Regions from separate parts of the Glutamicibacter sp. BW78 genome, predicted to be linked through region 2. Evidence: riboswitches for the same ligand, from Rfam matches in the RefSeq annotation. Region 2 holds a riboswitch; the other holds the start of a gene.
What was found. Region 2 has a riboswitch for cyclic di-AMP ahead of CIK75_RS10690 (NlpC/P60 family protein). Riboswitches for the same ligand answer to the same signal wherever they lie in the genome.

Region 1 (3,405 bases), on a different contig from region 2:
CGTCGACTACATTATATGAAGTGCTTCTAAAAGTCACGTTCAGGTCACGAAATGGTTATTTCCCGGTCACGAGCCGCGACTTTTCGGGGCTAAAGCCACCCTGCCGGGTCAACCGGCGTGCCATTAACGAGGACTTCAAGATGCACATGGCAGCCGGTTGAGTTGCCGGTGGTCCCGCTCAGGGATACCACCTGGCCGCGCTTGACCTTCTGCCCGACGGTGACCTTGAGGCTGCTGTTGTGGTTATAGGTGGTCTCCAGGCCGTTGCCATGGTCGACCCGCACGCGATTGCCCGAGTGCCCGGCCCAGCCGGCCTGTACTACGGTGCCCGAGGCCGAGGCCTTAACCGGGGTTCCGCAGCCCACTCCGTAGTCCTGCCCGATATGGACCTGGGCGCCCGCGCCGGTCGGGTTCGACCGTGCGCCGAAAGGCGAGGTGATCCGAACGTGATCTACCGGCTGAGCGAGAACTCCCCGCGTATTGATCCGACTGGCATCGCCGCCGGAGGCGGACATGAGGTAATCGAGCTGATCATCCTTGCTGAAGCTGCTGGAGACCGAGGCGCGGACGATAGCGAAATCATCGGAGGCAGGTACGTCAACGTCGGCAACGCTGGCACTGGCCTGGTGGGCGACACGCTCCTCAGGTCCGGCCGGCTGGTCACCGCCATCTAGGGCTGGATAGGCGGCAGCCAGGGCCAATCCGGAGACCGCCGCCACCGCGGCAAACCGGTGGCTCCACGCCAGCACGGGACGACGGCGGGAAGGCGCGTGGCTCTCGGCACCAACGGCTCTCACGCCAATGGGTAGGCCGATCACGGAGGAGTCGAACGATTCCCCGGCATTCTCCGCTACGGAGGAAGGCTGTTGGGTGCCCGCCGGCTCGGTCAGTAGCGGGACAACGTCGGCAAGGGCAGCTGATGGCTCAGGGGCAGCTGGGGCGATATCCCCGCGAACCGACGTCGCTGTCGCGGCGTAGCGCATGGTGGACGCGAACCGCCGCGGCACATACGTGCCGTGAACGGCGTCCGGCGCTTCGGCTCCGACTAGCGGTGCCGGGGCGGCACGGCGCCCGGAACGTTTTTGCTCTGTCAAACGAGAGACCTCTCATGGCGCCTGCGGAGTTAGCTGTCGGGTTCGGACCGGTCAGATCCGGTCGCAGGCCAAGCTGCGACTTCACCCCAAGACGGCCGCGTGCCAAGGAAGCAAGGCAGCTGGCCGTCGGTGTTTGGGTTCTCCACCCCTGCCTGTCATTTGGGCGAACGGACCCGTTCCGCAGGCAGGGCTCAGCGATCGGAACGAGTGGGCGAGGACGAATCCCCATCCGTTATCCACGCTACCCGAATCGGATACGAAGTAACAGTTCCGTTATATCTATATCGACTATACCGATTCCCGTGCCACGAAAACGTGGGCGCTAACCTCTACCGGAAGCTCCAATGCGCCTTCGATTCCCTCGACGCGGACGAGAACATAGTCCCCGGCACGCTCCAGGGTCACTTGTGCCCCGGGGCGGATGCCGCCTTCGTTGAGTTGGGCGAGGAGTTCTGGATCCACCTGGATCGCCTCGGCCAGCCGTTCTACGGCTACGGGCCCGGTGTTTTCGTCCAATAAGGCGGAGTCCAGGTTCTGGACACCCAGGGAGAATTCGTGGGCCGCGGGGCCTCCCAGCGTTTCCAAGCCGGGAATGGGGTTGCCGTAGGGAGAGTCGGTGGGTTTGCCCAGCAGGTCATAGAGGCGTTTTTCGACCCGCTCGCTCATCACGTGCTCCCACCGACAGGCTTCATCGTGGACGTATTCCCAATCCAGCCCGATCACGTCGGCGAGCAACCGCTCGGCCAGCCGGTGCTTACGCATCACGGAGGTTGCGCGCTCTCGACCGGTGACCGTGAGTTCGAGATGGCGGTCTTGGTTGACGATCACCAGACCGTCACGTTCCATCCGGGCAATCGTCTGCGAAACCGTCGGACCTGAATGGTCTAGGCGCTCGGCAATGCGCGCGCGCAAGGCCGTAATTTCCTCTTCCTCGAGTTCCAGAATGGTCCTCAAGTACATTTCCGTGGTGTCGATCAGATCTGTCACTGCGTGGCACTCCTGTATGGCGGGGCGGTCAAGGGGGAACCCGTGTTTGCAACTCTACCTTCGTTAACAATGTCACCTGCTTTCGGCATTCCACCAACTGTTGCGCCACCATTGATGCGGGATATTTTCTGATCCCACCGAAGTCCACTACGACTGATTTCGCCGATGGTAGGAGCACCACTTGACCGATTCGCTGAGCATCCCCTCATCCCTCCTGCCGGCAGATGGCCGCTTCGGCGCCGGGCCCTCCAAGGTTCGCCCCGGGCAGTTGGAGGCACTGGCAGCAGCCAATCCGGGGATCCTCGGGACCTCACACCGTCAGGCTCCGGTCAAGAACCTGGTCGGCAGCATCCGCGAGGGGCTGTCCACGTTCTTCAACGCGCCCGAAGGTTACGAAGTCATTCTTGGTGTCGGCGGATCAACTGCTTTCTGGGACGTCGCATCCTTCGGCCTGGTCGAGCAGAAGGCTCAGCACCTCTCCTTCGGTGAGTTCGGCTCGAAGTTCGCCAAGGCCACGGACAAGGCTCCCTTCCTCCAGGAGTCCTCAATTATTTCTTCTGCGCCCGGCACTCGTCCTGCCCCACGCGCGGAGGCCGACGTCGACGTTTACGCCTGGCCCCAGAACGAAACATCTACCGGGGTCGCGGCACCGGTGCAGCGTGTTGAAGGCGCCGACGACGGCGCCCTGCTACTGATTGATGCGACCTCCGCAGCCGGAGGGCTGGCGGTAGACGTGGCAGAAACCGATGTCTATTATTTCGCCCCTCAGAAGAATTTCGCGTCCGACGGCGGCCTGTGGCTGGGCTTGTTCTCTCCGGCCGCCCTGGATCGCGCGGAACGAGTGGGTTCCGGTGGCCGCTGGATCCCCGATTTTCTCGATCTGCGCACGGCCATCGACAATTCGTTGAAGAACCAGACCTATAACACCCCGGCGCTGGGAACCCTGGTGACCCTGAACGACCAGGTCTCCTGGCTCAACGAACAGGGTGGGCTCGATTGGGCGGCGGCCCGCACTGCCGATTCCGCCGGGCGGGTGTACTCCTGGGCCGAGGCATCTCCCGTTGCGGCGCCCTACGTCCTCAAGGCCGATGAGCGTTCCAACGTCATCACGACCATCGACTTCGATGATTCCGTCGACGCCTCCCGGGTGGCCTCCATCCTGCGCTCCAATGGCATCGTGGACACCGAGCCATACAGGAAGCTGGGCAGGAACCAACTGCGTATCGCTACGTTCGTGGCGATTGAACCGGACGATATCTCGGCCCTGACCGCCTGCATCGACTACGTCGTGGAGAACATGTAACGCTTACCGACGACGACGACG
Region 2 (3,405 bases):
GGTTTCATACCGTGTTTCATCACACCCGCCTTTCTGCCATTGCACCTTCTCGAATCGCCTCCAGCGTATCGGAGTTTCACCTGCATGGATGAACCCACAAGGAGAGGGCCGCTATTCGTGCGTGTGACAGAATCAAGCACCAAGACAAGTGGCCCCCACCCGGGAATCGGATGGGGGCCACAGTGGTCAGGGGTCCTGCTAGCTGGCCAAGGTGTAGTAGCCCATGAGCGGGCCGTAGGGGCTGTCTGCGGGGCGGATCACGGTATCGACCGTTGGGTTCTGGGCACCGATGATCTTTCCGCCACCGATGTAGATACCGGCGTGGCTGCCGTTGTTCTGGTAGACCAGATCGCCCGGCTTGGGGTTGCTGGTGGGCACGAACTTCCCGCTTTTGCGGATGGCCGTGGTGTTGTGGGGCAGGTCGACGCCGGCCTTGCCGTAGATGTACTGGATGAATCCGGAGCAGTCCCACCCGGACGGGCTGTCGCCGCCCCAGACGTAGGGAGCGCCCTCGTACTTCAGGGCCATGCTCGCAATGCTCCCCAGCTTTTCGCTGGAAGCACTACGCGTCAATGACTTTTGGGCATTCGTTTCGGATGCACCAGTGGTGTCTGCCTCCGGGGACCCTGTGGTCCGGGGGGTGACGGCCCCGGCGGCCGGCTGGACATCGGTTCCCGGGGCGGTGTGGGTGTGCCCGGTCGTGTCGGCACTACCGTTCGTGGCGGCACTAGCGGATGGCGTGTGGGAGTGCCCGGAAGGCGACGGCGCATGGGAGTGCCCGGTCCGTGAGGTGGCCGACCGTGGCGCCGGGGTCGAAGTGACGGAGGCGCTGGCGTTCTTGTAGGTGCTCGACGCAGGCACGGACGTGGAACTGACCTTGGAACTATCGGAAACCGGGGTGGGCACCACCGGGGCGGCGGCCTGGCCGGGTGCTGCAAGGCCGAGCATGAGGCCCGAAGTGGCAGCGATGACCGCAGTGTTGCGGCCGATGGAGCCCAAGCGGGGGGAGACGGCCTTGGACAGGGACCCCATGGTGTTGCCGCGGACGGTTTCGGCGCGGTGGCGGGGCTGTGGATGACGGTTCGACATGGTGTTGCTACCTCTCCTGATGCCTGCGGGGTGAGCTGTCGGGTTCGAGCGGGAGTCACTCGGCCTTCCGCGCCGGAATGCGGCGCCGTTGGCTTCACCCCTAGGGTCCTGGTGGACCCGGAAATTGGGTCCCCCGCCACTGCCATCTGTTTGGTGAACGGTCCCCGGAGTGGTGGCAGTGCTCGGCAATCCACCGGGGTGCGCCGAGCTCATGGGAAGCCCGGCACCCAACAAAATTTACATGAAACAGGTGTAAAAGTCACGGTTGGATCACGAAGACATCTCTTTTTGATCACTTTAGGGGGCTGGGGTTCCAATGATTCGGGCCCCTGAGGCCCCGCCCCATACCGCCTACGTCCCGAGCGCCAACCAGATCCCGGCACCGAGGGGCCCGGCGGCCAGGACGCCGGCACCCAGCACGACGGCGGTTCCACGAACAGTCCTGAAGGCCTCCGGCGGGCGGGCCTCAAGCTGCTGCCCGCCGGCCGGCGCCGGCCGGAAGGCGGGGCGTATGAGCCGGAGGTAGTAGACCAGGCTCAGCACGGAGTTCACGGCGGCGACCACCACCAGCCAAGCCATGGACCCGTCCCAGGCCGCCGTGAAGACGGCCACCTTGCCCACGAACACCGCCGTGGGTGGGGTACCGGCGAGACTGAGTGCCCCGACGATGAGGCAAGCGGTCAGCCACGGGTGGGAACGGGCCGTCCCGGCCCAGTCGCCGAGGACTTCCCGGCGCGGCTGGCAGGCCACCACCGCGAAGAGGGACAAGTTGGTCAGCGCGTAGAAGGCGAGGTAGGCCAGCAACGCCGCCATGGCGCCGTCGCTACCGGTGATGACCGCGACCGGCATCAGCAGGTACCCGACCTGGCTCACCGTCGACCAGCCCAGCAACCGTCGGACGTTCTGCTGGACCAGGGCCGCCAGGTTGCCGACGCTCATGCTGATCGCGGCCAGCACCGCCACGAGCAGGGGGATGTCCACCGTGTCGGGCAGGACCTGGACCAGGCGGGCCAGGGCGATGAGCGCCCCGAGTTTCGGCACCGTCGTGAGGAAGGCCGCCACCGCGATGGACGAGGCTTGGCTGGCGTCGGGGATCCAGAAGTGGCCGGGCACGGCCCCTGCCTTGAACGTCAAGCCGATCAGGACCGCGACCGCACCGGCAGCCACCCCCGTCGACGGCGCCTGCTGCAGCGGCCCGGCCATGGCCGCGTAGCTGCTGGTGGCGGCGAGCCCGGTCAGCAGGGCCACCCCGCCCATGAGCACCACCCCGAACAGGGCCCCGAGGAGGTAGGTCTTCAGGGTCGCCTCGGCCGCCCGGGCGCTGCGGGAGAGCCCGATCAACGCATACAGCGGGATGCTGGCCAGCAGGTAGCCGGCGACCAGGACCAGCAGGTCGGTTGAACCGCCGATGATGACGGTGCCCAGGGTCGCCAGGATCAGGAGCGCGTACGTCTCGCTTTCACGCATCGATCCGACGAATTCGTTCCGGCCCAGCAGGACCACCACCACGGTGGCCAGCGGTGCAGTGATCCGCACGACCGTGGTCGGAGCGTCGATGGCGTAGGTGCCGCTGAAGACCGCTGTCGACGGGCCCGCCGCCGCCAATGCGGTCGCGGCGCTGAGCGTCAGGGCGCCAAGGCCGAACCAACGGGTGATGACCTGTCGGCTGCGGGGCAGGAAGCTGCCGCCGAGCAGCACCAGCACCGCCGCGCCCAGCAGGATGGCCTCGGGCAGCAGCGCCGCGTAGTCGTTCGTCGTCGATGTCATGGGTGCAGGATCCCGGTCAGGGTTTCGGCGGCCGGCTCGATCATCCCCAGCAGCGGACCGGGAACGAGGCCGATCAGCACGAACAGCACGCCCAGCACCGCCAACGCGGTGGTCTCGCCCGGGCGTAGATCCGCGAACCCGAGCGAAAGTTGTTTCGTTTCACCGGTGAACACCCGGGCGAAGGCGCGCAGGAACAGGACGGCGGTGATCAGGATGCCGGGCAGGGCCAGCAGAGCCCAGCCGGTGGAGCCGATGCTGCCGGTGAAGATCTGGAACTCGGCAATGAAGCCGCTGAAACCCGGCAAACCGAGGGAGGCGAACGCGGCGACGGCGAAGAAGCCGGCGAACCGCGGGGCCGAACGGGCCAGCCCGCCGTACCGGCGCAGGTCGTAGCTGCCCGTTCGGTCGTGGAACACCCCGGCTAGCAGGAACAGTGCCCCGGTGATCAGCCCGTGGGAGACCATCTGGGTCACCGCGCCGGCGATGGCCAGCTGTTGGGCCTGGGCATGGTCCCGCCCCACGATGCCGGCGGCGCCGACGGCAAGGACG

Region 1: another riboswitch for cyclic di-AMP. It lies ahead of CIK75_RS03185 (M23 family metallopeptidase); the one in region 2 lies ahead of CIK75_RS10690 (NlpC/P60 family protein).

What each region holds. Positions count from the first base shown of each region.
Region 1 covers NZ_NRGU01000020.1:46,262-49,666, forward strand. Annotated here, with positions in the region: gene CIK75_RS03185 (M23 family metallopeptidase) at 90-1,094, opposite strand; cyclic di-AMP (ydaO/yuaA leader) riboswitch at 1,099-1,270, opposite strand; gene CIK75_RS03190 (metal-dependent transcriptional regulator) at 1,383-2,081, opposite strand; gene serC (phosphoserine transaminase) at 2,263-3,384, shown strand; gene CIK75_RS03200 (DUF3027 domain-containing protein) at 3,388-3,405, opposite strand, start outside.
Region 2 covers NZ_NRGU01000038.1:99,635-103,039, forward strand. Annotated here, with positions in the region: gene CIK75_RS10685 (DUF6153 family protein) at 1-20, opposite strand, end outside; gene CIK75_RS10690 (NlpC/P60 family protein) at 199-1,089, opposite strand; cyclic di-AMP (ydaO/yuaA leader) riboswitch at 1,096-1,262, opposite strand; gene CIK75_RS10695 (NADH-quinone oxidoreductase subunit N) at 1,441-2,856, opposite strand; gene CIK75_RS10700 (NADH-quinone oxidoreductase subunit M) at 2,853-3,405, opposite strand, start outside.